Regions from separate parts of the Shewanella sp. 125m-7 genome, predicted to be linked through region 1. Evidence: predicted binding sites of a transcription regulator. Region 1 holds the regulator's gene; the other holds the start of a gene.
The links. Region 1 encodes LexA, which represses DNA repair genes until DNA is damaged. Its sites were predicted from a motif close to TACTGTATNNNNATACAGTA; they were not measured.

Region 1 (3,976 bases):
CCTTTCTAACACAGCGACTTATGCAATGATAATAAGGGGTATCTTCCAAGCTGACTAACGCTTTTCTTGGCGTTGGCATAACACACTCCTCTGTTCAACCTTAACTAAAGCCTAGTAGAGGAATCGTAGAGGAATCGCTATCCAACAATTTTGGGTGTCTTGGTTATTTTTCTGATAATTGGTGATTAAACTGTTCTGAGGCACTTGGAGAGTATAGTTTCGCAAATTCCAAAGCTTCGCTTTGAGTAAAAGGTAGAAGGCTTACCACACTGATCTTGTCAGGGGAGTCATGATCATCAATCTCCCGCTCAGTTTTATTACTAGCCCATTCCTTACGAGAAATAACCTGTAAGAAAACTTGCTCTCCGTCTATAGGTTGTAACTGTGTCTGGTCTATTTTTCCCGGCGGCAGTATTGTTGATAGGGCTTTAACGTCCAACTCCTCATTCCAATCACTTGGACGACAAGATATAAAAAATCTTGCCCTCGATAGAGCTTCGCCGAGAGTATCTTTAACTTTCCTCAAAGCCTTACGAAGCGTTCCTTGGCGAAGCTTAAGCTCATCTACAGCATCCAAAAAGAACACTGCCGTCTGATCGGGGGCTGCAAGCCAATCTTCCCATGTATGTTCTTCTTCATCTGACAATATATCTAGAACTTCACTGTCTTGGAGCTGCTCAAGCGGAATGAAAAACGATACATTCCCGTTAGCCCGGAGTATTTCATTTCGTCTTTTAAACTCATGAGTTTTGCCACATTTACCATCAGCGAGCACAACGACACAACGGTTGTCCTTAAAATCATCCCAGCTCAGACTGCCAGATGTATTTTCGCCCCATAACGACAAAAAGTCGGGTTCGACAAGGTGTTTTTCAGAGGGTTTTGCGAATCGGCGCTCTATCGGTACATGATGGATGGTCATACTATGAAATGTTCCAGATGAAGAAGGTATCACTGATTTTATATTCTCATATCCATGGTAATTGTCTAGCATTTACCCCTTGATTCAATGGGGTATATGCGCAGATGCAGTAGCTAGTTCATAGACTGGTAAGCCGCCACCTCCTTAAACACATTTCCGGCATGAGCAAAACAAAGTCAAGCAGGGGTCAGTTTGCACGAAAGTTCAATTAATGCAGGCACGAAATGGGGCGTAATTGAGCTAAGCCTAATTTACATATTCACTCAAAATCCCTACTTCCATCGAATTTCCATTCAAAGGTCTTATCTAAATTTATAAGCGCAGATGTAGGACAAAATAATAGTTAACTTCAGCCACTATTCAATAACGAGTTTCACATCGCTGGATTTATTTCATTTGAAACTGGATCCCACACAAAACAATATAACTGGTTATTACTTGCGCTCAATAAAATACTGTATATACTCACAGGTACTGTATAGAAAGACAGGGTTAACAATGAGACCACTTACACCGCGCCAAGCTGAAATTTTAGAGCTAATTAAACGTAATATTGCAGATACTGGCATGCCACCTACCCGTGCCGAGATCGCGAGACGTTTAGGTTTTAAATCAGCCAATGCTGCCGAAGAACATTTAAAAGCCTTAGCTAAAAAAGGCTGTATTGAAATTATGCCGGGTACGTCTCGCGGTATTAAGTTAACCCAAGAAAGCACTGAAGAAGCTGATTTAGGTTTACCGCTTATCGGCCAAGTTGCTGCGGGTGAACCCATTCTTGCCCAAGAGCATGTTGAGCAACACTATAAAGTCGATCCTGCGATGTTCCGCCCTTCTGCTGACTTTTTACTTAGAGTCCGTGGTGACAGTATGAAGAACATTGGCATACTTGAGGGTGATCTACTAGCTGTACATAAAATACAGCAAGCTCGCAACGGCCAGATTGTCGTCGCTCGTGTCGAAGACGATGTCACAGTGAAACGTTTCGAGAAGAAAGGCAATAAAGTTTTCTTACATGCAGAGAACGAAGAATACTCACCGATTGAAGTTGATCTTGCGAACCAAAGCTTAAGTATTGAAGGCTTAGCCGTTGGTGTGATCCGTAATGGAGACTGGCAATGAACAAACTAATAGGTACCAGCCCGCGTCATCCAGGTCTTTGGCAAGATATGCCGTCGACAAATATGACCAGTAACGCAACTAACCATATCACGACTATGGTGACCCAAACTCAAGGACGTGATGAGCTAACACAAATTAGTGCACAGCTCTCGCAACTGAGCCAGCAAGGCCGTTGGATTGTACTCATCAGCCCGCCGAACATAGGTTATAAGCAGATGCTGGCCGCTGCGGGCGTTAGAATGGATAGAATATTGTTAGTTCATGCTAAAGATGAAGTTGAAACCCTCTGGGCAATGGAGAAAGCATTAACTAGTGGTACATCGAGTGCGGTTATTACTTGGACTAACGCTTTAGATGCTCGTGATAGTCGCCGTCTACAGCTCGTTGCTAAAAGCGCACGCGCTGCTGGTATTTTAATTGAAAGTACGATTGAAAGTAGCAGCGAAAATGGCATTGGAAGTCGCATTAAAAATGCAAACTGCCATTCACTGGATAGCAGGATAAACACTCAGGGCAGCGCTTTTGCTCAAGCCTCTCTTTTTGGCGCCATCCACTAAAGTATCAAGCCCTTCTTTCTAATATCTTCTTTCTAGTAAAGAAACTCAGTTCGGCTAAAGCTCTCATTCGAGGGCTTTTTTATTACCTGCAATTTATTTCCATAATATGCAAATGAATCAAAAAGTGATCTTGATCAATATTTAAACACCAAGTAGTGTAACAAGTGATAACAACGATATTTAGTTATATCCGAGCGATTTAGTCGTCGGTCTCTGTTTTATGGACTGTAGATCCTGAACAACAACAGAGGCTGAAATCGGCCTGATATATTTCAGCCGTAAGTGCCAACGTGGTGACACAACCCAGTAGCTAATACTGAAAATACAATAGTCATGGTCGCAATAGAGATAATGCGGCTCGATTGACAAACCACTCGCGCACTTTGAAGTCATCGTTGCTTTTTTGGGAACTGAAGAGTTTACATAGAGCAGAGACTTACTGTGTGACTCTTCTTTGTCTTGTTGACAGAGGAGAAGTCTAGTGAAGCAATTGTTGTATTGTGTGCTGGCGTTGCTATTTTCGCCCGTACTTTTTGCATCAGAAATGCCACTTAACATGACAGAGGGTGTAACGGAGATCAGTGGGCGGGTTTATAACCTCCACATGATTATTCTTTACATCTGCTGTGCTATTGGCATTGTGGTTTTTGGCGTGATGATTTATGCCATGATCCACCATCGTAAATCTAAAGGCGCTATCGCCGCCAACTTTCATGAAAGTACTAAAGTCGAGATATTGTGGACTGTCGTACCTTTTATCATTCTTATTCTCATGGCCATTCCTGCAACCAAAACCTTGATTGCTATGGAAGATCCGAGTAATGCCGATCTCACCATCAAAATTACCGGCTCACAATGGAAATGGCATTACAGCTATTTCGATCAGGATATTGAGTTTTTCAGCTTACTATCCACTCCACGAGCACAAATAGATGGTACTGAAGCAAAAGGGAAAAACTACCTCCTAGAGGTTGATAAGCCTTTAGTGCTACCAATTAATCGAAAAGTGCGCTTTTTAATGACCTCTGAAGATGTTATCCATTCTTGGTGGGTACCCGCTTTTGCCGTTAAAAAGGACGCTAACCCCGGTTTCATTAACGAAGCTTGGACTCGAATCGACAAGCCTGGTACTTATCGAGGTCAGTGTGCAGAGCTTTGCGGTAAAGACCATGGTTTTATGCCGATTGTGGTGCAAGCGCTTTCTGAAGAAGACTTCGATGCTTGGCTGATTGCACAGCAACAAGAGGCGAGTAATGCACAAGCCGCCGCTAAGGCTGCGCTGTCACAGACACTGACAATGGAAGAGTTAATGACTCAAGGCGAGCAAGTGTACTTGGCTCGTTGCGCCGCTTGCCACCAGCCTAATGGTGCTGGCTTA
Region 2 (3,976 bases), on a different contig from region 1:
ACTCATATCAACGACTTTACCAACCGTAAGACCTTGGTACTTAACTAATGTTTTACCAATGTCCATCCCGGTAGCACTAGGAAAATGAATGGTAACGTCAATTCCTGACTCTCGTATGCTTTTTACACCGAGCCAGGCACCTAATGCGAGTGCAATGATAGGCAGTAACCAAATCGGTGAAAATAACTTTTTCTTTACGATTTTAGGCGCTTGTACTTGAGTCATCTTTAGCTTCCAATCTATCCCAGAGTAAACGGGTATCTATAACTTTTGCAGCAAGCTGCGTGAGTAAAATAACTAAGGCGAATGCAGTTGCCGCAGGAGCGGGCTTGGCATCTAATAACTGTCCCATATTAACTACGGCGACAGTGAGTGAAATAACAAATAGGTCTAGCATGGACCAGCGACCAATCCATTCGATAAAATGAAAGCCGGTCATGAGCCTCTTTTTCGATATAGGCAGTTTAAAACTGATTGCCGAGAGGTAGATAGTTAGCCCGACAATTTTTAGAATAGGGACCAGAATACTGGCAGTAAACAAAATGATCGCAATAGGGATCATATCTGTTTTTACCAAATGAGCGATGCCTGAAAAGATGGTATCTTGGGTTATGCGGCCCTGATTGGTGAGTGTCGTAATGGGATAAATATTAGCAGGGAACAGCAAAATCGCCGCAGTGATCAGTAGTGCCCAGCTTTTTTGTACGCTGGCATAATCTCTAACTTTAAGCGGCGCATCGCAGCGGCTACAGGTTGCGGATTTACAACATGTTATCTTATGACACGTTGGGCAAGATGTTAAACCAATGTCTTTACCTAGGGTCGGTGTATCATTTGTGCTCATCAAGAAAGCTCCACATGTGCTCTAAATCATACTCTCGCATTAAAAATAACGTCATAACAAACAGCATGGTAAAGCAAAATGTGCCAAACCCAAAAGATACACTGGCAAAGTCGGCTAAGTTAAAGGCGGCAACTAAAAAGCTAATGACATAAATTTCTAGCATGGTCAGCTGCGTGAGCACCCCTTGAATTTTTAACAACTGCTTTAACGTTGTTCTAAGGATTGGCGACTGGAGCCCAAGCTTAATGATGAGTATTTGAGACAAAATTGAGATTAACAATAAACCTGGAGCGACAACTGCGGAAATTAATACCGCGATCCCCACTAACCAATAACCTTGTAGATAAACAGAGAGCGCGCCTTCAATTACTGTCGTCGTTCTCATACTGCCTAGAAACTCAAGCTCTAATACCGGGTATAGATTTGCCGGCGCATAAAAGAAAACGGCAGTTAGGCAAAGGGCTAGCATACCGTTTATTGAACAGTATGGAGTATCGTAAAGTGGCGTGTGACATCGTGGACACAGAGCTCGTACCCCGGTGGGCAGAGCGCGCTTCCTTATGACTAAGTCGCAGGACTGACACAAAGTAACACTATTATCTACAGCTTCCATTCCCATCCGTTTTTATACCTAAGCATACACAATAAGCCTTAAACAAATGTTATCGGCTTTGTAATTCACGTATGCAATTGAAAATATTGGTCCATTAACATGATAAGTTTATCAGATATCTAAGAAAACTTGCATAAGAAGTTCAATCTATGAGACTCTTTACTGTATATAAAAACAGTGTGAGGTTCGGTATGGCCGTTGTAACTCAATTTGTAGTCGTTAGAGAAGGGGTTGAAAAGATGACTTTTACATCTAAAAAGGAGGCTGACGCCTACGATAAGATGCTAGATATCGCTGACAACCTAATCCCATTCCTAAGTAAGAGTGACTTGGGCTTAGAGGAAGCGAATATTGAAAAATTAAGCTTTTTCTTGGCTGAGCATAAAGAAGACTTACAGACTTTACTTAAAGGTGGTTCTTTAGAAAAGAAAGTAGCAACAAAGAAATTAAGTAAAAAAGCTGAAAACAAGGACGTTTAATAAAACTCTTTGTTCAATAGCCTCAGTTTGTTGTTAGAATGTTGTGGTTGTATACGCTGCCTCTGGATTAAACTGTTAGGGAATGTTAATTGTGAACGCTTTTTATGACATATTGAATCGTCAAGTTCTCGCACTACTAAGCGGTGAGGATGACTCCATTGCTGCTTTAGCTAATTTTTCGGCATTGTTAAATGATAACCTCACTGATATTAACTGGGTGGGATTTTATTTGCTGAAAAATGAGCAGTTGGTACTCGGTCCTTTTCAAGGCAAAGTAGCCTGTTCGCGAATTCCCGTAGGAAAGGGCGTGTGTGGTACCGCTGTTGCGACTAATACCACGCAGCGGATCGGAGATGTTCATCAATTTGTTGGCCACATTGCTTGTGATAGTGCGAGTAATGCGGAGCTAGTTGTGCCCCTGAGACAAAATGGAACTGTTATTGGTGTGCTAGATATTGATAGCCCATCGTTATCAAGATTCAGTGAAATTGATCAACAAGGCATAGAAACTTTGGTTAAAAGTCTCGAAATTTGCTTATTTGGTTAATCTACGACCAATTATCGCTAATTGTAGGTCGCAATCATTTGAAGCCTCTCTATAATAAGCGGTTTGAGTAATGAAAAAAAACAGACCCGTTTACATTCGGCGAATGAATGGATAGAGTTTGTAGTTTGTTGTTGCTAAGGTAGGTTTGGTTTTAGAGTGAAAAAACAAATGTTAACGATTTTTCATTTGTGATTTGAGTTCTGATCAGACAAATATAAACGACACATTAACTGATACTTGCATTAGTGCTTGTCAGTGGTGTCCCTTTTTTAAACTGTGGAAGTAAAGATGGAATCAACAGAAAAGTTGACCGATACCAACGCTATTCTTGCGTATTTGTACGAAACATTTCCTTTATGCTTTATAGCTGAAGGTGAAACTAAGCCATTAAAAATTGGGTTGTTTCAAGATTTAGCGGAAAGGTTAGCTGATGATTCTAAAGTCAGTAAAACTCAGCTCAGAATCGCGTTAAGAAGATACACAAGTAGCTGGCGCTACTTAAAGTGCGTTAAAGCAGGCGTACAGCGTATTGATTTAGATGGCAATGCTTGTGGTGAACTCGAACAAGAGCATATTGACCACGCGGCAGCTACACTAAAAGAAAGCCAAGACAAAGCTAAGGCTAAGCGCGTTGCGCAAGCAAAGGCGGCTAACCCTGCTAAAGTGGCAAAAAAGCCAGTTAAGAAGCCTGTAGCTAAACGTCCTAAGCCAGCTCAAAGCAGCAAACCTGCAAAAGAGCCTGTAGTAGCTGAGAACTTAACCCCTGCTGTTTTAGCTGAGCTGAAACAGAATCAGCGTGTTAATGTCAAATTAGGTAGATCGCCAGTCGCTGGTGTGATTTTGGACATTAAAAAAGAAGATGTTCAAGTTCAGTTAGACTCAGGTTTAACGATTAAAGTTAGAGTTGAGCACATACTGCTGTAATGGCTTAAAAGCACCTAAAGGAGTAACTTGTTGATGCGAAAACTTTCTCTGGCAGTATCTATTGCCGGTATATTTGTCGGATTCTCGGCATGGGCTGTTAGCCCAACTATTCAATTCAGCGAGTTGCCCGCTCTTAAGCAAGAGCCTCAGCACCAAGTTGCCAGTAAGCGTGTGACAGGGCTTTTCACTCGTTCACACTATCATCGCTTTGATATGGATGATGCTTTCTCTGAACAGGTATTCAATCGCTATTTAAAGCAATTAGATTATCGCAAGAATGTTTTGCTGCAATCTGATGTCGACAGCTTCAAAGGTTATACAACCGAATTTGATGATATGTTGAAAAGCGGTAACCTAGATCAAGCTTATAAAATGTTTGAGTTGGTTCAGAAGCGCCGTTATGAACGATTTGCCTATGCGTTGTCGTTACTTGATGAAGAAATGACTTTTGATCTGCCTGGCGATAAGTATGAATACGATCGTAAGGACGCAAACTGGCCAAAAAACCAAGCTGAATTGAACGAATTGTGGCGCCAACGTGTTAAGTATGACGCGTTAAACCTTTCCTT

Region 2: a site for LexA is predicted at 1,618-1,637, ahead of ACVBIL_RS06415 (YebG family protein). Genes of this name have one in related genera too.

Annotation. Positions count from the first base shown of each region.
Region 1 covers NZ_JBRILQ010000017.1:5,869-9,844, reverse strand. Annotated here, with positions in the region: gene ACVBIL_RS09900 (transposase) at 1-79, opposite strand, end outside; gene ACVBIL_RS09895 (hypothetical protein) at 164-922, opposite strand; gene lexA (transcriptional repressor LexA) at 1,421-2,041, shown strand; gene ACVBIL_RS09885 (cell division inhibitor SulA) at 2,038-2,598, shown strand; gene coxB (cytochrome c oxidase subunit II) at 3,080-3,976, shown strand, end outside.
Region 2 covers NZ_JBRILQ010000009.1:57,662-61,637, forward strand. Annotated here, with positions in the region: gene ACVBIL_RS06400 (MlaD family protein) at 1-225, opposite strand, end outside; gene ACVBIL_RS06405 (paraquat-inducible protein A) at 203-844, opposite strand; gene ACVBIL_RS06410 (paraquat-inducible protein A) at 831-1,463, opposite strand; gene ACVBIL_RS06415 (YebG family protein) at 1,649-1,936, shown strand; gene ACVBIL_RS06420 (GAF domain-containing protein) at 2,019-2,483, shown strand; gene proQ (RNA chaperone ProQ) at 2,772-3,407, shown strand; gene prc (carboxy terminal-processing peptidase) at 3,441-3,976, shown strand, end outside.